Regions from separate parts of the Arthrobacter sp. T2-23 genome, predicted to be linked through region 2. Evidence: predicted binding sites of a transcription regulator. Region 2 holds the regulator's gene; each other region holds the start of a gene.

Region 1 (7,269 bases), 780 kb from region 2:
TTCGGCACCTCCACGGGCTCCCAGCTGGAGCCCTCGGCGGAGCCTGGATCGCCGACGCGGCGGACAGAGGTATCGCCGGATGCGGCGGCCTCGGCCAGAGCGGCCTGGCGCAGTTCGTCGGCCGTCAGGGGTTTGGGGGCTGGCTTGGGTGCCGCGGCGCCGGCTTCGGCGTCGAACAGCGGGCTTTCTTTCGCCGGAACCGCGGCACGGACGGAATCGGCCCGGTCAGCGGCCGGCGCCGTGGAGGCCCCGTGCGCCGGAGCGCCCATGGCCGAGCGGAACGCGGCATTGAGCTTCCGCCGGCGGTCCCGGACGGCAAGCCTGCGCAGCACCACGACGGCCACGACGGCTCCGAGCAAGGCGAAGACGGCAAGCCAGCCCGAGCCCAGGCCGAAGAGCCGCAAGGCGGCGGACACGACGCCGGTCAGCAGCGAGAGCAGTCCGGCCAGGGCAAGCACCAGCCGACCGTAACGGATCCGGAATGCCGGGCCGGCCGCTGCGGGCTTCCGGTGGCCGTCGGGCTCAACGGAACCCGGGGCGGACTCGGGGCGCTGCGTACTCGTCATCGGTTTCTCCTGCGGGGCCGTCATCGTCAGGACGGATCCGGCTTGGGGGTCTGCTTTTCCTACGTCGGCGGCATCCATCAGGAGCTCGCCCGCCGGCTGCAGCTGGGGGCGGCCGTTCCGGAGCATGTAGGGAGCCACCCATACGATCCAGAGCGCAACAGCAATGACAAGGATCACTGAGCTGCTAAGAGGGAAGTCCACAATCAAAACCGTATGAGCAAGACGGCAGAGCAGGCGGCATTGCCGGCGGTGTGTCGCAAGGCAACTGCCAAAACACTGGAATAATGACGAAAGCGCTGGTCAGGCTGGGGTATCCGGCCGTTACGCCGGGCGGTTTTCCAGCCACCGCGCCAAGAGCCCCTCGGGCACTTCCTCGGCGGTCAAAGCGAAGCTGCGATGGTCCGCCCACTGTCCGTTGATATGCAGGAAACGCGGGCGGTACCCCTCGTCGCGGAACCCGAGTTTCTCCACTACGCGCAGGCTGGGACGGTTTTCCGGGCGGATGTTGATTTCCATTCGGTGCAGCCCCAGGGTGCGGAAGCAGTAGTCCGTAGCCATCGCCACGGCTGTCGGGGCGATGCCCTGGCCCGCGCGGTCCTGGTCCACCCAGTACCCGAGCGTGGCCATCATGGCCGAACCCCAGACAATCGACGAGACCGTCAGTTGCCCCACGATCACCGGTTCCTTGAAGCCCGGGGTCCAGGCCGCAATGACGAAGGGCAGCGCCGTGGCCTGGGCGGCCTGCGCCTTGAGCGAGCGCACCATCTGGCGGTAGTCGGGCAGCCCGCCGCCTGGTACCGGGTTGGAGGCTTCCCAGGGGGCCAGCCACTTGTCGTTGCGGGCCCGCACTTCACTCCACTCCTTGCGGTCCCGGTACCGGATCGGGCGCAGCACGATGTCGCCGCACTCCAGTGTCACCGGCCAGGCGAAGCTGCCCCCCACTGGATTATTTGGTCAGGCTGGAGGCGAACCCGGGCAGCCAGTCGCGCAGGCCGGGGCCCAGGTCCTCGCTGTCGCAGGCGAGCCGGACGCAGGCCTTGAGGTAGCTCAGCTTGTCCCCGGTGTCGTATCGGCGGCCACGGAAGACCACGCCGTACACGCCGTAGCCTTCCCCCTCGCCGGCGGAGAGTTCCTGGAGGGCGTCGGTGAGCTGGATTTCGCCGCCGCGGCCGGGCTCGGTGCGCTCGAGGACCTCGAACACCGCCGGGTGCAGGACGTAGCGGCCGATGATGGCCAGGTTGGAGGGTGCCTCGTCCACGTCGGGCTTCTCCACGAGCTGCTTGATTCGGACGTATTCCTCGCCCTCGACGGCCTCGACGTCGGCGCAGCCGTAGGAGCTGATCTGGGAGGGGTCGACCTCGATCAGGGCGACGACGGAGCCGCCGGTCTTGGCCTGGACCTCGATCATGGTGCTGAGCAGTTCGTCGCGGGCGTCGATGAGGTCATCACCGAGCAGGACGGCGAACGGTTCGTGGCCGACGTGCTGCTTGGCACGCAGCACCGCGTGGCCGAGGCCCATCGGGTCACCCTGGCGGACGTAGTGGATGTCGCCGAGGTTGCTTGCAGCCTGGATGGATTCCAGCTTGGCGGTGTCGCCCTTGGCTTCCAGCGTTGCCTCCAGGGTGGGCACGCGGTCGAAGTGGTCCTCAAGGGCCCGCTTGTTGCGTCCGGTGATCATCAGGATGTCATTGAGGCCCACGTTGACGGCTTCCTCGACGACGTACTGGATGGCAGGCTTGTCCACAACGGGCAGCATTTCCTTGGGCATCGCCTTGGTGGCGGGAAGGAAACGGGTGCCGAGGCCCGCTACGGGGATGACGGCCTTGCGAACAGAGGCGTTGGGTGTAATCACTCGACTAATCTAGCGGAGGGGTCAAATCTTCAGGTAATTGTCCCCCGCCGGCAAGGCTGCAGCGGCCACCCAGCCAGACGGCGCCGCCTAGCCGAAAGGACACCCGCACATGAGCGCCAAGGACGAGATCCGCTCCCGCCACCGACGGGGCCGGGCCGCCCTCTCGCAGCCCGAGCTGGACGCCGCCGGAGCGGCAATCGCCCGCCACGGGCTCGCCTGGGCATCCGGGCTGGCCGACGGCGGGAAGCGCACCTTCGCGGCCTACCTCGGCGTCGGCTCCGAACCCCCCACCCTGCCCCTCCTGGCCGCGCTGCACGGCGCCGGCCACCGGGTACTGCTTCCGGTCTGCGAACCGGCCCTGGCGCTGAGCTGGGTGTATTGGACTCCGGCCTCAGAGTTTGTCCGCAGCCGCTACGCCCCCATCCAGGAGCCTGTCGGCGCCCGGTTCGATACCTCCGTCATGCTCGGCGTGGCCGGGATCTTCCTGCCGGCCACGGCCCTGGACCGCGACGGCAATAGGATCGGCCAGGGCGGCGGTTACTACGACAAGTTCCTGGCCGCCCTCGGGGACCTGCCGTGGGGCGTCCCGGTGTCCGAGACCGGCCCTCTGCCGACAGCGGCCATCGTGTACGACGCAGAGGTGCTGGCCGCCGGCAGCATTCCCGCGGAGTCCTTCGACCGGAAGGTTGCCGCCGCGCTGACCCCGGGCGGCCTCATCCGGCTTTCCGCGCTACCCTAGGCACGCCCGCCGGGTGATAGAATTGGCACTCAGGCCCTGCGACTGCTAACGCCGTAGTTTTCGGCGAGCAGCCCGGGACCTGCTCGTTTGTCCCAGAGGAGGAACCCAGTGCCCACGTATGCATACGCTTGCAAGGACTGCAGCCACGCCTTCGAGATCGTGCAGTCCTTCACGGATAGCTCGCTGACGTCCTGCCCCGAGTGCGAGGGGACCCTGCGCAAGAAGTTCAACAGCGTCGGCGTCGTCTTCAAGGGCTCCGGTTTTTACCGGACCGATTCCCGCGACTCCAAGGGCAGCGCCGTGGCCCCTGCGGCCGCCCCGGCAGCACCCGCCGCTTCGGCTTCCGCCGCCGCCAGCTAGGTCCGCCAGCTAGGTCCGCCGACGCCGGTACCCGGCGCGCTCGGCTACTATGCCGTCCCCTGCGGGGTGGTCCCGCTGCGTTTTATCCACATGGCCGTGCCAGTGACTGCCCCGCCGCGCGGGGCGGCCATAGCGTGGTGCCATGGCCCGCAGTCTCCGCCCACCGCTCGCAACCCCACGGTCCCGGCCGACCCGCGCCGCCCTTGGGTCCGGCGGTGTCCGTAAAATCCAGCCGACGAGGCGCCTCCGCGGCTGGCTCCGGCGCAACCGGAGGCTGGCTGTCGCCCTCCTGCTGTGCCTCGCCACCGGACTGGCCGTGCAGCAACTGACGCCCGCACCAGATTCAACTGTTTCGGCGTGGGCCGCGGCCAAGGATCTCCCGGCCGGCAGGGTGCTGGCGACCTCCGACCTCGTCGCCGTCCAGATCCCGCCCGCGGCACTCCCCGGCGGCACTCTCGACCGGACCGTGCTGGAGGGCAAACAGCTCGCCGTTGCCCTTCGGAAGGGCCAGCTCCTGGCGGACTCCCTACTTGTCGGCCCGGGGCTGCTGGCCGGCAGCCCGCCGGGCGCGGCCGCCGTGCCGCTTCGGATGGCCGACCCCGCCTCCATCCAGCTGGTCTCCCCCGGCCAGCTCATCAATGTGGTGATGACCAGCGGCAGCGGCCCGGAGCAGGCCGCGCCGTCCCAGCTGCTCGCCTCGGCGGTTCCGGTGCTGTGGACTTCCGCCCGCGGCGGCAGGACCGGCCATTGGCTCGACACCGCAGAGACCGACGGGCTGATCGTGGTGGCGGCAAACCCGGACCAGGCCGGACGACTCGCCGGGGCATCCACGCAGGGCAAGTTGTTCTTTGTCCTGGTCGGGTCCGGGACCGGCTAGCCGGATAGCCAGGCACCGGACCGGTCAGCCGGAGCGCGCGGGCCGTTCAGCCCGGGTGTGCGGGCCGTTCAGCCGGAGCACCGGCCGGCGTTCAGCCCCAGTGCGGAGGCTTCTGTTCCTGCAACCAGGCGTCATGGTCATAGCTGCCGGGCTGGTCGCCCCAGCGCCGGGGATCGTCCTCAGCAGCCTTGTTGGGCAGCACTCCCCCGGCGGCCGGCCGCTGCCGCGTGTCGGCGGGCACCGCTTCCCGGGCGGGGGCATCCCGAGACGTGGCCTCTGGAGCGCTCTGGTCACGGTCGCCGCCGCGGGTGTTGTTGTTCTGGTTGTCGCCGTCTGCGTTCATGCCGCCGCCCTCCTTGTTGCCAATAGCTGATTCCTGCCCGCGGTCACCGTCCGCGGACCACCCCTGGGGCGCAGTGGCGGATCCGCCGTAGCTGTGCCGCCCGTCCTCGACGCTCAGGTTTTCAATGTCATCGGAAAAGCCCGGCGAGCTGCGCAAGCGGCTGGGTGCCACGGGCTTCTCCAGGCCGAGGTAGCCGCCGATCCGGTCCGCGCAGGCCGACGGATCGGTAAACACCTCTATGGTCCATAGTGGCATGTAGCGCCAGCCCATACGCTCCAGCAGCTGCGGACGGAGGCGGCTGCGCTCACGCACGCTCATCCGCCGGTACCGCTCGGTGCCGTCGGACTCGATGGCCACCGGGCTGGGGATCTCGGCGTCGTCCTGGCCGATCGTGTGCATCGGGTCCGCCGCGGCCACCATGTCGAGGACCCCGTCGTACTGATGCCAGACCCGCGCCCCGCGGGCCCGGAGCCGGTCGCCGAGGTCGGCCACCAGCGGGTCGGCGCCCAGGGCTTGTTCGCTGGCCGCGGCCCGGGATGCCGGGCTGCCCAGATCCGAGTTGCCGGCTATTTCGCGGTCCAGGAGCTCGTAGAAGTCCACCGCGCCGTGGCTGAGCCGGCTGACGTCCAGGTCTTCCGGGCGGAAGCAGCTGAGCACGTGAAGCGACCGCCGCGCCCGGGTCATCGCGAGGGCGAACTTGGCGCGGCCGCCGTCGGCCGAGAGCGGGCCGAGGCTGTGCAGCGCGCGGCCGTGGGGGGTGCGGCCGTAACCGGGCGAAAAGATGACACGGTCCCGGACCAGGCCTTGCGCCCGCTCCAGGTCCACCACGCGGAAGGACTCGTCTCCGGCGGTGAAGAAGCTGCCCAGCAGCGGGTAGTTGGGCAGCTGCAGCCGGATGGCCTCGCCGATCCGGGCCGCGTGCCGCAGGCTGCCGGTGACCACGGCCAGCGAGGTGCGCGGCCGGAGCCGGGCGTGCTCGAAGACCAGTTCCACCACACGGTTCACCTCGGCGACCACCGATTCGACGCCGTCGTGGTCCGCACTCGGCAGGCCGGTCCCGTCCGGCAGGTATTCCACCGTCAGCGTGCGGTCCAGGCCGGTGGCGGACTGGCCCTCGGGAAGACGGCGGAGTTCGCCGGCGTAGAAACCCTTGCTCAGCTGCCGCACGAGGTCCTCGTCGACGGCACGGTAGACCGTCCTGAGTTTCCAGACAGGCAGGACCGCGGTCAGGGCCTGGTACGCGCTGTCCACGCGCTGGTGCGGGTTCTCGCCGGCGGCGAGCCGCTCGACGCCCACCGAGAAGCTGCGCGGGCTGGCGATCTTGTCGTCGCCAAACGCGATGACCTGCCGGGACCGGGCGACGGCGGGCAGCACAGCCTGCAGGGATGTCGCCTCGGCGTCCAGGATCACCACCGCGTCGAAGCGCTGCTCGGCCGGCAGCAGGGTGGTCAGCAGGTACGGGCTGACGGACCAGACCGGCACCAGCCTGGGCACGAGCTCGGGCGATTGCGCGGTCAGCGCCGCCGGCGTGACCCGTCCGTCCTTCAGCAGGCTGCGCAGCAGCTCGGCCTGCCGGGGGTGCTCGGTCAGGGCGCCACGCCAGCGTTCGGCCAGTTTCCAGCGCAGCCGGGCCGCGCCGCTGGCGATGTGGGCGTTGTCCGCAAGGCGGTACTCCGCCTCGAGCTGGCGCAGCGCATCGCCGTCGGACATGGCGAGGTAGTCGTCGCCGCTGATCATGGCTTCGAGCGCTGACTGCCACCAGGCCAGCTCGAGCTCCGCCGCCACCGACTCGGCCGGCACCTCGCGCTCGGCCAGGTCGGCGAGCAGTTCGCCCAGGCCGTGCTCGCGCATGTTCTCCACCAGCAGCGTCCGCTCGGGCAGGGTTTCCAGCGTGCCGGTGTCCGCGACGAGCCGCTCCAGGCGCTCGACCAGTTCGTTGTACGGGGTCTCGTGCACGGCTCCCCCGGCGCGGGTATGCCGCACGGCCGCAGCGAGCTCAGCCAGCTCGGCCTCCAGCTCCCGGTAGAGGGCCGTGATCTCGGCGAGTCCGGACGGCACGGCCGGGTGCCGCTGGGTGGTGGCGTACTCGGCCCAGGTGGCCCGCTGGTCCTGGACCAGCACCAGCGAGCTGTGGAGGTCCGCGATGTGCACACCGGGCCGGACGTACTCCTTCGCCACGCGGCGCAGCCGGGAGCGCTGCATCGAGGGCATGTCGATGTTCCGCTCACGGCGCCACGCGGACGGGGCGGTGGCGGAGATGAGGTCGTGGACCGGCCGGTCGAAGATGTCCGGGGTGAACTTGTCCAGGCTTTCGCGGACTGCGACCAGCAGGTCGATCTGGTCGCCCCACTCGGCGAAGGTTTCGCCGAGCCGGATCTCCGCGTGCTCGGCGACGCCGCTCATGCGTTCGCGCAGCTGCGGGAGCTTTTCCGCGACGGAGCGGGCCACCTGCTGGGCTTCCTGGGTCTCCTTGCGGGTCAGCAGCCGGGCGCCGTGCCACGGGCTCATGGTCGAGGTGCGGCTGAAGCTGCC
Region 2 (7,269 bases):
GCACTTCGTTAAGCAGCCGCATGATCCGGGGCACGTCGGCGGACGGGCCGCTGATGGCAAGTTCGTTGCCACGGACATGGAAGTCGACGTCGGGGAACTGGGTTTCAATGAAGCGCAAGGCCTCGTCGTGGCTACCCAGGGACTGCACCATCTGGTCGGAGTTGTCGAACAGCACCACCTCCGTCCGCAGGCCTGGTAGGGAGTGGGGAAATTCCCCTGCGGTGCGCTCGCCCGCGCTGATCCGGGCCTTGCCGTTGGCTGCTTCAGTCATGGTGTTGGCCCGTGGGCCTCTGGTCCCCTCCAGCTCGGAAATGGTCGCCCGCCGTTGCCGGCCGACGGCCGTCCGGGCCATCAGCGCCGGGTTCCGGCGGGTCCTTCCATCTTACGCCAGCGTTGCCCGGTACCGGCGCGGGGGGCCTCCGCAACGCCATTAGGTATCAACTTCATATCGTCCTCATATCGTTCCCGTTGCAGTTCGCTGGCCGGTGCGGAAACCCGCCCGGAGCGCGGGCGTCCTGTGTAATGCTGGATTCGGCCCTGCCGGGCCCGACGCCGCCGTTCCTGTGACGGCCCGCGGGTATCCCGGCGCGGCGGACACCCGCCCGTCGAACACGCCCTGCGGGCACGGAGCGAACACACAACGAAGGGACAGCGGCCATCAGTCAGCGTGGAGTCATCAAGGCAGCAGGCCGGCGTACGCGCCGCGGGGTCCTGCTGCTGGTGCTGCCCGCCGCCCTGGCCCTTTCCGGCTGCGTCGCCACACCCCAGCCCGGAATCACCGACTCGGGTACCCCCACCCAGACGGTGCCGGGTCCAGCCCCCGGCGTCGCCACCACCAGCGCCCCGCTGGAATCCACGCAGGCGTCCAACAAGGCACCGGTCTACTGGATCGGACGCAGCAACAACAATGTCTTCCTGTACCGGGAATTCCGCGACGTCTCCGAGCAGGACAACCCCATCACGCGGGCCCTGCGGGTGATGATGTCGGAGAAGCCGCTGGACCCCGACTTCTTCACCCCGTGGCAGAATCCGAAAAAGCTGGCCACCTCGATTTCAGGCAAAAACGTCATCACCGTGGATGTGTCCGCAGACGCGTTCAACAGCAACGTCGACGCCGACATGGCGGAACGCGCCATCCAGCAGCTGGTCTACACGGCCACGGCGGCGGGGGCCAGCGCGGGCTTGACGGACGCCGGGCAGCAGATCCAGGTCGTCATCCTCGTGGACGGGCACACCGACTATGTGGCCTTCAACCGGGTGCGGCTTGGTGCGCCGACGTCGCGCAGCGCCGGGATGGTAGCGCCCGTGTGGATTATCGATCCGCAGGAGGGCACCGAGGAAGCCGACGGAGCCGTGAAGTTTTCCGGCCGCAGCACGGTCCCGGGCGGCAAGTTGCGCTGGGAGATCCTGCGGGTCGACGGCACCACCAAGACCCCTTACCTGAACGGCAATATGACCGCCTCCGCCGACGGCGCGCAGGCCGGCCTGTTCAACTTTTCGCTGAACCTCGGGCCCGGGAGCTATGAGGCCCGGGTATCGCAGGTGGATCCCACCGGCGCGGTGCAGGACCTGAACGTCGATACCCGCGGGTTCACCGTCCGCTAGTCCCGTCGCCCGGTGGCTACCAGCGTCCGGCGGCTACCAGCGTCCGGCGGCTACCAGCGTCCGAGGATGTCGCTCGCCAGCACGGTGGCGGCGGGCCCGGCCGTGGACGAACGCAGCACAAGGTGGCCCAGCAGGGCGGTCACGGCGCCCGCGTCACACAACCGGGTGACCTCGCGGGGGCTGATGCCGCCCTCCGGACCCACGATCAGGAGCACCTCGCGCGGCTTGCCACCGTCCCCTGCCCCTTGCCCGTCTCCGAGCCAGGCTTCCAGCACCTGCCGCAGCGGCCGCACGGCGTCCTCGTGCAGGATGATGGCCAGGTCCGCGGCCGCGACGGCTGCCTGCAGCCCGCCGCCGTCGACGGCGTCCCGGACCTCCGGGATCCAGGCGCGGCGCGCCTGCTTCGCGGCTGCCGTCACCACCGACTGCCACTTGGCGTGAGCCTTGGCCGCGCGTTCGGGCTTCCACCGGACGATCGACCGCTCCGCCTGCCAGGGCACGACGGCGTCAATGCCCAGTTCCGTGGCCGTTTCGGCGGCGAGTTCGTCGCGGTCGCCCTTGGCCAGCGCCTGCACGAGGACCAGCCTGACGTCGGGCCTGGCCTCGGTGCTGGCCTCGACGCATTCGACCGTCAGTTCCTGCGGGGCGACGTCGGTGACGGTGCCGGTGATGCGCGTGCCGGCGCCGTCGGCGAGGTCAACCGCCTCCCCGACGGCCAGCCGCTTGACTGTCACCGCATGGCGCGCCTCGGCGCCCGTGAGGACGAACGTTTTGCCCGGGGCCTGCTGGTCCAGGGATCCCGCGGGGGTGAAGAAGACCGGGTTACTCACCGCTACAGGTTACCGAGCCGGTCCCGGAGCTTGGCGAAGACGCCGCCGCTGGCGGCGAGCTTGCCTTCGGTGAACTGCTCGCCGCGGAGTTTGGCGAGCTGGCGGAGCAGCTCCTCCTGGGCGGCGTCGAGCTTGGCCGGGGTGTCCACCTGCAGGTGGACCTTGAGGTCGCCGCGGCCGTAGCCGCGCAGGTGCGTCACGCCCAGGCCGCGCAGCGTGATGACTTCGCCGGACTGGGTACCGGCTTTGACGTCGATTTCCTGCTGCCCGTCGAAGGTCTCCAGGGTCAGCTCCGTGCCCAGGGCGGCCGCGGTCATCGGGATGTTGAGGCTCGCGTGCAGGTCATCGCCTTCCCGCAGGTAGGTCGGATCGTTGTTGACCCGGATCTCGACGTAGAGGTCACCGGCCGGGCCGCCGGCCGGACCGGCCTCGCCCTGGCCGGAGAGCTGGATTCGGGTGCCGGTGGCGACGCCGGCCGGGACCTTGACGGTCAGGGAGCGGCGGCTGCGGATCCGGCCTTGGCCGGCGCACTCGTTGCACGGGTCCTTGATGACGGTGCCGAAGCCCTCGCAGCTGCCGCAGGGGGCGGAGGTCATGACCTGGCCAAGGATGGAGCGCACGGCGCGCTGGACCTGGCCGCTGCCGCCGCAGATGTCGCAGCGTTCGGGGTGGCTGCCCTCGCGGCAGCAGGAGCCCTCGCAGGTGGGGCAGGTGACGGCGGTGTCCACCTCGAGCTTCTTGTTGACGCCGAACACGGCGTCGCGGAGCTCGATCCGGACGCTGATCAGCGCGTCCTGCCCGCGGCGGACCCGGGATGCGGGGCCACCCTGGCCGCCGGCGCCGCCGAAGAAGGTCTCGAAGATGTCCTGGAAAGCGAAGCCCTGGCCGGCGTAGCCGCCGCCGAAGCCGTTGTCCGTGCCGTTCTCGTTGCCCGTGGTGTCGTAGACCCGGCGCTTCTGCGGATCGGACAGCACCTCGTAGGCGTGCGTGACCGCCTTGAACCGCTCGGAAGCGTCGTCCCCGGGGTTAACGTCCGGGTGCAGGGAACGCGCGAGTTTGCGGTAGGCCTTCTTGATTTCTTCCCCCGTCGCTTCGCGGGAGACTCCAAGAACGTCGTAGTGGCTGCTCAAAGTGTGTATCTCTTCCTTTTTGTACTGCCGGTGGGGCACTGCCTGCGACAGGCAAGACGTCTGGTAGCGGGACCGGGCTGTCAGGGCCCGAGGATCCTCGAAAGGTAACGGGCCACCGCACGGACGGCGGCCATGGTGGTGGGATAGTCCATCCGGGTGGGTCCGAGCACGCCGACCTTGGCGGTGGCATCCGGGCCGTAGCCGGTGGCCACCACCGAGGCTTCGGAAAGACCGTCGTAGGGGTTCTCCCGGCCGATGCTGACGGTGACGCCGCGGGGGTCCTGCGCCATGTCGCTGAGCAGGCGCAGCATCACCACCTGCTCTTCGAGCGCCTCGAGCACCGGGCCGATGCTGAGCGGGAAGTCCACGTTGGACCGGGCCAGGTTGGCCGTCCCGGCCATGACCATCCGTTCCTCCCGGCTGCTCGCCGCCAGCGACTCGAGCCCCCGGGCGAGGGCCTGCGCGGCGCCGCGCCGGGCCGGCGGACAGCTGTCCGCGACGGACTGCAGCGACTGCGGCAGCAGGCTCAACGGGGTCCCCGAAAGCCGGGCCAGGAACAGGGTGCGCAGTTCCGCGAGGGCATCGTCGCCGAGGTTCTGTCCGACGTCGATCACCCGCTGTTCCACCTTGCCGGTGTCCGCGATCAGCACGGTCAGCACCTTGCGCGGTGCGAGCAGCACGAATTCGACGTGCCGGACCCTCGCCCTGCTCAACAGGGGATACTGCACGACGGCGACCTGGTTGGTCAGCTGCGAGAGCAGCCGCACCGTCCGGTCCAGCACGTCGTCGAGGTCGTCGGAGCCCTCGAGCAGGGCTTGGATGGCGCGCCGCTCCGCCAGCGACAGCGGTTTGACGGCGGAAATCTGGTCCACGAACAGGCGGTAGCCCTTGTCGGTGGGGATCCGCCCGGCGCTGGTGTGCGGCGCCGTGATCAGGCCCTCGTCTTCCAGGGCCGCCATGTCATTGCGGATCGTGGCGCTGGAGACCCCAAGATGGTGCCGCTCCACGAGGGCCTTGGACCCCACCGGTTCCCGGGAATGGACGTAGTCCTCCACGATGGCGCGCAGCACTTCAAGTTTGCGTGGCTCGCTCACGCCCCACCTCCAATCAACCGTTTTCCGCTGAGCCGGTGCCGGCGGGCGGTGCGGGACGCGCCCGGGAAACCCGCTGTTAGCACTCGACATGCCTAAGTGCTAACCAGTCTAATATGAGTCGCGCCGTTGTTAGCATTGGATTCGCTGCGGGCGTGACCGCCGGAAGAGGTGTTTCCGGGCACACCGCAGGCCGCGGGACCGTTCCCTCCCCCGAAACTTCCGAGTGCAAAGCAGTGTGTAGCAGATGACGTACCAGAATTGGGGCCCGCAGGATCTGTCCGCCCCTGCCAAGGCCCAGCTGCCGGAAATACCGGTGGAACGCGGCATGGTGCTGGAGGATGTGCAGTCCGGCTGGGTCGGCGCCGTGACCCGGGTGGAGAAGTCCGGCGGCATGCACGTGGTGGCCCTCGAAGACCGGCGCGGCAAGTCCCGCTCCTTCCGGCTCGGCTTCGGCTTCCTGCTGGAAGGCCAGCCCATCCGGCTGATGCCGCCCGCCCCTCGGGCCGCCGCCGCGGGCGCCGGGGCCGGGGCCCGCACGGCCTCGGGTTCGGTCCGGGTGGCCGGCCAGCGCGCCCAGGTCGCCAAGGCGAGCCGGATCTGGGTGGAAGGCAAGCACGATGCCGAACTCGTGGAGAAGGTCTGGGGTGATGACCTGCGGGTCGAGGGCATCGTCGTCGAGCCGCTGCATGGCATCGACGACCTCGCGGCGGCCGTGAAGGAGTTCGGGCCGGGCCCGGGCCGCCGTCTTGGTGTGTTGGTGGACCACCTTGTGCCGGATTCCAAGGAGTCCCGGATCGCCGACGCCGTCATGGCCTCCCCCGGTGCCGCCGGCAACGTGCTGATCGTGGGGCACCCCTACGTGGACGTGTGGCAGGCCATCCGCCCGGCCGTGCTGGGAATTGAGCGCTGGCCGGTGATTCCGCGGGGGGTGGACTGGAAGACCGGGATCCTGACGGCCTTCGGCTGGCCGCACAGCACCAAGGAGGACATCGGCCTGGGCTGGCAGAAACTCCTCGGCGCGGTCCGCAGCTACGCGGACCTGGAACCGTCGCTGCTGGGCCGGGTGGAGGAGGTCATCGACTTCCTCACGGTGCCGTAGCCGCCTCGCCGTGCTTCAGTTCGCGGCCCGAGCAAGTATTCTTGGAGCGGCGCCCGCTGTGTTTGTTGCGGTCGCCGCCCGTACAAGTACTAATGCTCCACCGCAATCCAAAGGACGAAACGTGGCAGAAGATGCACGCGAACACACGGACCACCAGGCCGGCCATGGCGAGTCGCAGTACCACGGCGTGCCCGCTAATGCCCTCCCGCTGACCGCGAGCGAGGACCGGCAGTGGGCCACCCTGGCGCACTTTGGCGGCATTCTGGGCTGCATCCCTTCGCTGCTGATCTACCTGATCTTCAAGGACCGCGGCCCGTTCACGGCGCAGGAGTCCAAGGAAGCCCTCAACTTCACGCTGCCGCCCACGATTGCCGCGATGCTCGCCAATCTCCTGGTCTTCGTCCCCGTGGTCGGCAACCTGTTCGCCGTGCTGGCCACGGCCATCTGGCTTGCCCTCGCCTGCTTCTCCGTTGCCGCCGGCATCCACGTCAACCGCGGCCAGCCCCACCGTTACGAGTACAACCTCCGCTGGATCAAGTAGCGCGAACGTCCACTTCAGGCCCGGGAAAACGTCGACCTAGTCAGGCAGGATCCTGCGGACCACCGCGTCGGCCAGCAGGCGCCCCTTGAGCGTGAGCACCAGGCGTCCCTTGAAGGCTTGGACCGGGTCCACCAGCCCGTCGGCAATCAGCCCGGCCACGGCGTGCCGCCCGGTATCCCCCAGCCCGCCCAGGCCCGGGATCTCCAAACCCGTAACCAGCCGCGCCTCGAGCATGACGCGCTCGACGTTGCGGGTCTCCGAATCCAGGGTTTCCCGGCCGGCGGCGGGCGACACCCCTGATCCCAGACGTGCGGCATAGGCGGTGGGATGCTTGACGTTCCACCAACGCACCCCGCCTACATGCGAATGCGCGCCGGGCCCGACGCCCCACCAGTCGTCCCCGCGCCAGTAGGCCAGGTTGTGCCGGCAGGCCTGCCCGGGAGTGCGCGCCCAGTTGCTGACCTCATACCAGCCCAGGCCGGCAGCGGAAATTAGTTCGTCGGCAAGCTCGTACTTGGCGGCATGGTCGTCGTCGTCGATCCCCGGGACCTCGCCGCGGCGGATCTGGGCGGCGAGTTTGGTGCCGTCCTCAACGATCAGCGCATAGGCGCTGATGTGGTCCGGACCGTAGGACAGGGCCGTCTCCAGCGAGAACCGCCAGTCCTCCAGTGATTCACCCGGGGTGCCGTAGATCAGGTCCAGGCTGACCGCGAGGCCGGCCTGACGGGCCCACTGCACCACCTGGGGCACGCGGCTGGGTGTGTGGGTGCGGTCCAGCACCTTCAGGACGTGTGGCACGGCGGACTGCATGCCGAACGAGACGCGGGTGAAGCCGGCGTCGGCGAGCAGCTGCAGGGACTCGGGGGTGACCGAGTCCGGGTTGGCTTCGGTGGTGACCTCGGCGCCGGCTTCCAGGCCCCAGGTCTCGATCGCGGCGGCGAGGATGCGGGCCAGGTCTCCGGCCGGCAGG
Region 3 (7,269 bases), 810 kb from region 2:
ATGCTTCTTTTCCTTCAGCTCGACCTCGGTGGCAGCGCCGACCTTGATCACGCCGATGCCGCCGGCCAGCTTGGCCAGGCGTTCCTGCAGCTTTTCCTTGTCCCAGTCGGAGTCGGTGCGGGTCAGCTCGGCGCGCAGCTGGGCGACCCGGGCCGCGACGTCCTCGGCGGAGCCGGCGCCGTCGACGATGGTGGTGTTGTCCTTCGTCACGGTGATGCGGCGCGCGGTGCCCAGCACCTCAAGGCCCACGGTGTCCAGGCTGAGGCCCAGTTCCGGGGAGACGACCTGCGCGCCGGTGAGGGTCGCGATGTCCTGCAGCATTGCCTTGCGGCGGTCACCGAAGCCCGGCGCCTTGACGGCGACGACGTTCAGGGTGCCGCGGATGCGGTTGACGATCAGCGTGGAGAGTGCCTCGCCGTCAACGTCCTCGGCGATGATGAAGAGCGGCTTGGAGCTCTGCAGCGCCTTCTCCAGCAGCGGCAGGAATTCCTGGACCGAGGAGATCTTGCCCTGGTTGATCAGGATGAGGGCGTCCTCGAGGACTGCTTCCTGGCGTTCCGCGTCGGTGACGAAGTACGGGGACAGGTAGCCCTTGTCGAACTGCATGCCCTCGGTGAGGACCAGCTCGGTCTGCGTAGTGGAGGACTCCTCGATGGTGATCACACCATCCTTGCCGACCTTGCCGAAGGCCTCGGCCAGGAGCTCGCCGACCTCGTCGCTCTGTGCGGAGATCGCGGCCACGTTGGCCACCTGGGTGCCCTCGACCGGGCGGGCGTTCTCAAGCAGGCGGGCGGCGACGGCCTCGACAGAGACCTCGATGCCGCGCTTGATCTGTCCCGGGGCGGCGCCGGCCGCAACGTTGCGCAGGCCTTCCTTGACCAGGGCCTGGGCGAGCACGGTGGCGGTGGTGGTGCCGTCGCCGGCGACATCGTTGGTCTTGGTGGCGACCTCCTTGGCAAGCTGTGCGCCAAGGTTTTCGTACGGGTCGTCCAGTTCGACTTCACGGGCGATGGTGACGCCGTCGTTGGTGATCGTGGGGGCGCCCCACTTCTTGTCCAGCACGACGTTGCGGCCGCGCGGGCCGAGCGTCACCTTGACCGTGTTGGCGAGCTTATCGATGCCGGCTTCAAGCGACCGGCGGGCAGCGTCGTTAAACGCAAGCTGCTTTGCCATGGTTTTGTCCTTTCAAGACAGAACCCCGCGCAGCCGTTCCGTTCAAAGCGAAGGAGCGGCGGCGCGGGGGTCCAAGAGAGTTACTTTACGACGATCGCCAGAACGTCGCGGGCGGACAGCACGAGGTACTCGACGCCGCCGGTCTTAACTTCGGTTCCGCCGTACTTGGAGTAGATGACAACGTCGCCGACGGCGACGTCGACGGGAACGCGGTTGCCGTTGTCGTCAAAGCGGCCGGGGCCTACTGCAACAACTTCGCCTTCCTGCGGCTTCTCCTGTGCGGAGTCCGGAATAACCAGGCCGGAAGCCGTGGTCTGCTCGGCTTCGAGCGGGCGGACAACAATACGATCCTCAAGAGGCTTAATAGAGACCGACACTCGGACCTCTCCTTTTCGTCAGCAAATTCGTGGACTATGAAGCGGTGATGCCATGGCGTACAGACCGTCGTCGCGGTGCCGGCAGTAGCTTGGCGGAGCGTGCTTCATGTGTTAGCACCCGCCTAGGGAGAGTGCTAATGACGACTCTATGTAAGGAGTTAGCACTCGGTCAAGGCGAGTGCCAGAAATTCGTCCCGGGTGAAGATCGGGCGAGACATGCCCATCCGGCGGCTTGGCGGACGGACATGCCGCCCAGGGCGCGGAGCTCGTGTCCATTGTTGGTGCTGAGCGCTGGGCATGCTCATTGCTGGTCCGGTGCGATGGACATTCCGTTCGGGAGCGATGGGCAGGTCCGTTGCTGGCCGCCACCGATGGACATACACGCAATATGTCCAGTGTTGGCCGCGAGGAACGGGCATGTCCGGAGTGGGTGGACCCAACCGGCGCCGCGCCAGGCCACGCCAATCCCCTACATCCCAGCGGGCTAAACACGCCAATGCCCAAAGTTCCAGCGGGCCAAGCGGGCAAAGCCCCCCATGCGGGCCCACCCGCCCAAGCAGGCCAACCCCGGGCGGCCTACTCCCCCGCGAGGTCCTCGTAGTCCCAGTCCTGGCCGTCGTCGTCCTCGTCGACCTGCGCGGAGGTGTTCCGTTCGCGGTAGAGCACAAAGCCGCCGGCGAGGGCAGCCAGTGCGCCGAGGACCAGGAAGATGATGCTTCCCACCCGGGCGGCGGCATAGGTGTCGCGGATGGCCCGCGCCTCGTCGGTGGCATCGGTGACGTCCTTGCCGCCAACGGAATACACGGTGGCGTTGAAGGAGTCGAGGGCGAAGATGATCACCAGCAGCGCCACGCAGACGACGGCCACCACACTGCCCGCAATCAGCGCGGGCCGGGCGAAACGGACCAGCCCCCGCCGGCCCGGATTCTCCCCGTCCCCCTGCTCCCGGGTGCCTGCCGCGCCGAAGTCCTCTGTGTCCCTGTCGTCCATGCCGTCCAGCCTATCGGTCGCGCCGGGCCTCCCGCGCCTGAACTACGCTTGATTGCATGGCTGAGACTACGCAGGACCAGATCGCCCCGCTTCTCAATCCGGAGGGCTGGGAGCTGCTGGCCTCGCTGGGCCCGTACCGCGAGGAGGAGGCCTTCCGGCTCAACGCCTCGCTCCGGAAGGCCGGCCATTCCCCCGAGCTGGTCTCGGCGGCACTCACGCAGTCCCGCCTGCGGACCAAGGCGGAGTCCAAGTTTGGCGAATTCGCCCGGCAGATGATTTTCACCCGGGCCGGGCTGGAGCAGGCCACTCGGCTCAACGTCGCGGCACGGCATGCGCAGCGGTTCGCCGAGGCCGGGATTGCGCACGTGGCGGACCTGGGCTGCGGACTGGGTGCGGACGCCATGGCGCTGGCCTCGCTGGACATCCGGGTCACCGCCGTGGAACTCGACGAGACCACGGCCGCCTGCGCCACCATGAACCTGATCCCGTTCCGGAACGCCACCGTGGTCCACGCCGACGCCGTCGCCGTGCCGCTCGACGGGATCGACGGCGTCTGGCTCGACCCGGCCCGCCGCACCACGTCCAGCTCCGGAACGAAACGGCTCTGGGACCCGGAAGACTTCTCCCCGCCACTGTCCTTTGTGGAGTCCCTGGCCGCGACCGGCCGGGCCGTCGGCGTCAAGATGGGCCCGGGCATGCCGCATGCGTCGGTTCCGGCGGGCTGCGAGGCGCAGTGGGTCTCGGTGGGCGGCGACGTCACCGAGGTGACCCTCTGGTTCAACGCGGTCCGCCGGCCCGGAATCCGCCGCGCCGCCCTGGTCCTGGGGCCGCAGGGCGCCGCGGAACTCACCAGCTCCGAGGAGTTCGACGCCGGACCGGTCGCCCCGGTGGGCGCGGTGGAGGGCTACCTCTACGAGCCGGACGGCGCCGTGATCCGTGCGGGTCTGGTCGCCGACGTCGCGCTCCAAGTCGGCGGCCACCTGCTGGACGAACACATCGCCTACATTTGCGCCCCGGACCTGACCGACACCCCTTTCGCCAGGGCCTACAAGGTCCTTGAGGTGATGCCGTTCAACGTCAAGGCGCTCAAGTCCTGGGTCAGGGACAACGGAATCGGCGTCCTGGACATCAAGAAGCGCGGCACCTCGGTCACGCCGGAGGAACTGCGCAAACAGATTCTGCCCGGCGGCAGGAGCGCCAGGAACGGCGCCAACAAGACGGCCACCCTGGTCCTGACCAGGATCGGCGAGGAGCGGGTGGCCATTTCGGTGGAGCCGGTCTAGGGCTTGGCGGGCGGCGCTACTGGGCCCGCATGAACTCCTCGGCTGCCCGGACCTGTTCGTCGCCTGGCCGGATGCCGGTGTAGAGCACGAACTGCTCCAGGGCCTGGATCGTGGCGACCTCGGCGCCGGTGATCACCTGCTTGCCCGCGGCCCGGGCGGCCTTGACCAGCGGCGTCTCGGCGGGCAGCGCGACGACGTCGAAGACCACCTTCGCGGCGTCGATCGCCTCCCGCGGGAAAGGCAGCGCCTCGGAATCCGGGCCGCCCGCCATGCCGATCGGGGTCACGTTGATCAGCATGTCGGCAGTGCCGGAGGGATCGACGTCGGCCCGCCAGGCGAACCCGTAGAGCCCGGCGAGCGCCCTTCCGGCCTCCTCTTTGCGTGCGATCACGGTGACGTTCCGGAAGCCGGCGTCGCGCAGGGCCGCCGCGGTTGCCTTCGCCATGCCGCCGGCGCCCAGCAGCCACACGGAGTAGTCCGTGGGGACGGCGTTGCGCCGCAGCAGCTGCTCGATCGCCGTGTAGTCGGTGTTGTAGGCCGTGAGCGTTCCGCCGTCGTTGACGATCGTGTTGACCGAATCGATGGCTTTCGCGGACGGGTCCATGACGTCCACGAGGTCGATCACGTCCTCCTTGTACGGCATCGACACCGCACAGCCGCGGATGCCGAGGCCGCGCACGCCGGCGATAGCCTGGGCCAGGTCGGTGGGGGCGAAGGCCTTGTAGATCCAGTTCAGGCCCAGCTGTTCGTACAGGTGGTTGTGGAAGCGGGTCCCGTTGTTGCTCGGCCGGGCCGAGAGCGAGATGCACAGGGTCATGTCTTTATTCAGGATGGGCACAGCACCATTAAACGCCACCGCACCGGTTCAGCGGCAGCCGGAGCCCGGTCCCTGCGGCCCGACGGCGACCGGCAGCTTCCCGGGGGCGGTCGCTTTGCCGGCGAGCACCTCCAGCAGCGCGTCGAAGGCCTCCTGGCTCCGGCCGTAGAGCGCGATCTTTGCGGGCGCGGCGGATTTCTCCAGCGGCCACGGGGCGTCGAGCGAGACGGCCACATCCGCTGTCGCCGGGGCTCCGCCGTAGCCGATCAGCGCCACCACCGGTCCGGCGCCGACGCCGATGCCGGCCTGCCTGGCCGCCGCCGCGAAACGGCCGCGGTCCTGCTCGGATCCGCCGCTGACCCGGACGCTGGCCGGAACCATCGGGCCGTCGCACGGCCCGGCAAGGACGGTAATGGCTTCCTGGGAGACCCTCTCCGACAGTGCCGAGCCGCTGCCCGGCGGAATGACCTGCGGCGCGTGGCTGCGGCCGCGCCAGAGCTGCATCGTGGCCACCCGCCGCGCCGCCTCGTCCAGGCGCGCGGCCGGCAGTGAACCGTTCCGGACCGCGTTCACGATCGCGGCGTGGGCCGTCTCGACGGACGCCGGCATCAGCACCAGGTCCGCTCCGGCGGCGAGGGCCAGCGGGGCGGCGGAGTCGTTCGGGAACTGCTGCGTGATCGCACCCATGTTCATGGCATCGGTCACCGCGACGCCTTCGAAGCCCATCCGGCGCAGCTCGGCGTAGGAGGCCGGCGAGACCGAGGCGGGGACGCCCGGCTGCAGTGCGGGCACGGCAATGTGCCCGGTCATGACCATTGGCAGGCCGGCGTCGATGGCAGCCTGGAAGGGTTTCAGGTCCTTGGCCCGCAATTGGTCCAGGCTCGCCCCTTGCACCGGCATCGCCTCGTGCGAGTTGACGGTCACCGACCCATGCCCGGGAAAGTGTTTGGCGGCCGGGAGCATGCCGGCGTCGAGCATTCCCTCTGAGAAGGCGGTGCCCACTTCCGCGGCGATGTCCGGGCTGCCGGAGATGGAACGGGCGCCGATCGTGGGATCGGCGGGACCCGCGGTGACATCCGCGGTCGGCGCGAAATCGACGTTGAAGCCGAGCCCGGCCAGTTCCGCGGAGATGGCCCGGCCGGCGTCGGAGGCCAGCGGTTTGCTGTCGGCGGCCCCGTAGCTCATCGGGGCAGGCCACTCGGTGAGGGGTGCACGCAGCCGTGCCACCGCCCTGCCCTCCTGGTCGACTCCGATCATGCCCGGCCAGCCGCGGCCATCAGCCCGGGCCGCCCGCTGCAGGCGCCCGTTGGCGTCCCGCATGGCGGCAGTGTCCACCTGCCCGTCCGGGGCCGTGGGGACGTGGTCCCCCATGACAATTGAACCTGCGAGATGGAGTCGTTCAATCGTCCGGGCGTGGGCTTCGGCGTCGAGTCCCTGGAAGAACGGCAGCAGCACCTGCCCGGCCTTTTGTTCCAGGCTCATGGCCGCCACGGCGGTGGCGGCGGCATCGGTGTCGCGCTGGTCCGGACCCCAGCCGAGCGGGCGCGGCGTCCCGTGCGCGGCGTTGTCCGGCGCCGGCGCCCCGGCAGTGGAGCCCTGGTCCGGGGACTGTCCCGGCCCCGAAGTGCCCGGGTCGCTGCAGCCCGCCGCAGCAACCGCCAACCCCGTCAGGAGCGCCACGACTGCCGGCAACCGGCTTCCCCTGTGAAGACTCTCACGTATCAGCTGTAACTTGGCCACCGGCTCGATGCTACCCCTGCACTAGACTTGAACCACCGTTGCCTTGCCACAGCATGCCGCTGCGGGCAGCAAACCAGCTGGCGTCAAAACGGGCAACAAAACAGCAAAGGGACCACATGAAGATTGATTTCGCTTCATCCAGGCAATCAACTCTTGGTGTGGAATGGGAGCTCGCGCTCGTCGATGCCGAAACCGGCGAGCTGGCCTCGGTGGCCGGCGAGGTGCTCCGGGGCGTGGCCGACCGCCATCCCGAGCTGAACGAGGATGACGAACATCCCCACATCAAACAGGAACTGCTGCTCAACACGGTGGAACTCGTCACCGGAATCTGCACCACCGTTGCTGAAGCCAAGGCGGACCTGGACAGTTCCCTCGCCGCACTGCGCGAGGTCACCGACCCCATGGGCGTCGAGGTCTTCTGCGCCGGCAGCCACCCCTTCAGCCCGCCGCAGCTGCAGCCCGTCACGGACAAGGAGCGGTACGCCAAGCTGATCGACCGCACCCAGTGGTGGGGCCGCCAGATGGTCATCTACGGGGTGCACGTCCACGTGGGCCTGGACAGCCGCGACAAGGTACTTCCCGTCCTCGACGGCCTGGTCAACTACTTCCCGCACTTCCAGGCGCTCTCCGCCTCCAGCCCGTTCTGGGGCGGCGAGGACACCGGCTACGCCTCGCAGCGCGCCTTGATGTTCCAGCAGCTGCCGACGGCGGGCCTGCCGTTCCAGTTCGCGAGCTGGGAAGAATACGAGGCCTACGTCCAGGACATGTTCACCACCGGCGTCATCGACACCCTCTCCGAGATCCGCTGGGACATCCGCCCGGTGCCCAACCTCGGCACCATCGAGATGCGGATCTGCGACGGCCTGGCCACGCTTGAGGAGGTCGGCGC

The links. Region 2 encodes HrcA, which represses chaperone genes, less so after heat shock. Its sites were predicted from a motif close to TTNGCACTCGNNNNNNNCGAGTGCNAA; they were not measured.
Region 1: a site for HrcA is predicted at 3,180-3,206, ahead of ACZ5Z0_RS13710 (FmdB family zinc ribbon protein). Genes of this name have one in related genera too.
Region 3: a site for HrcA is predicted at 1,709-1,735, ahead of groES (co-chaperone GroES). Genes of this name have one in related genera too.

Annotation. Positions count from the first base shown of each region.
Region 1 covers NZ_AP027917.1:2,931,610-2,938,878, reverse strand. The annotation lists gene ACZ5Z0_RS13730 (hypothetical protein) at 1-743, opposite strand, end outside; gene ACZ5Z0_RS13725 (GNAT family N-acetyltransferase) at 888-1,508, opposite strand; gene galU (UTP--glucose-1-phosphate uridylyltransferase GalU) at 1,513-2,418, opposite strand; gene ACZ5Z0_RS13715 (5-formyltetrahydrofolate cyclo-ligase) at 2,528-3,157, shown strand; gene ACZ5Z0_RS13710 (FmdB family zinc ribbon protein) at 3,266-3,517, shown strand; gene ACZ5Z0_RS13705 (RcpC/CpaB family pilus assembly protein) at 3,660-4,394, shown strand; gene ACZ5Z0_RS13700 (AAA family ATPase) at 4,486-7,269, opposite strand, start outside.
Region 2 covers NZ_AP027917.1:186,110-193,378, reverse strand. The annotation lists gene ACZ5Z0_RS00905 (PhoH family protein) at 1-271, opposite strand, end outside; gene ACZ5Z0_RS00900 (GerMN domain-containing protein) at 721-1,605, shown strand; gene ACZ5Z0_RS00895 (16S rRNA (uracil(1498)-N(3))-methyltransferase) at 1,656-2,435, opposite strand; gene dnaJ (molecular chaperone DnaJ) at 2,438-3,565, opposite strand; gene hrcA (heat-inducible transcriptional repressor HrcA) at 3,646-4,659, opposite strand; gene ACZ5Z0_RS00880 (DUF3097 domain-containing protein) at 4,904-5,758, shown strand; gene ACZ5Z0_RS00875 (DUF4870 domain-containing protein) at 5,880-6,299, shown strand; gene hemW (radical SAM family heme chaperone HemW) at 6,336-7,269, opposite strand, start outside.
Region 3 covers NZ_AP027917.1:2,907,897-2,915,165, reverse strand. The annotation lists gene groL (chaperonin GroEL) at 1-1,173, opposite strand, end outside; gene groES (co-chaperone GroES) at 1,254-1,550, opposite strand; gene ACZ5Z0_RS13630 (hypothetical protein) at 2,127-2,540, opposite strand; gene ACZ5Z0_RS13625 (class I SAM-dependent methyltransferase) at 2,597-3,823, shown strand; gene ACZ5Z0_RS13620 (shikimate 5-dehydrogenase) at 3,840-4,640, opposite strand; gene ACZ5Z0_RS13615 (glycoside hydrolase family 3 protein) at 4,689-6,320, opposite strand; gene ACZ5Z0_RS13610 (glutamate--cysteine ligase) at 6,497-7,269, shown strand, end outside.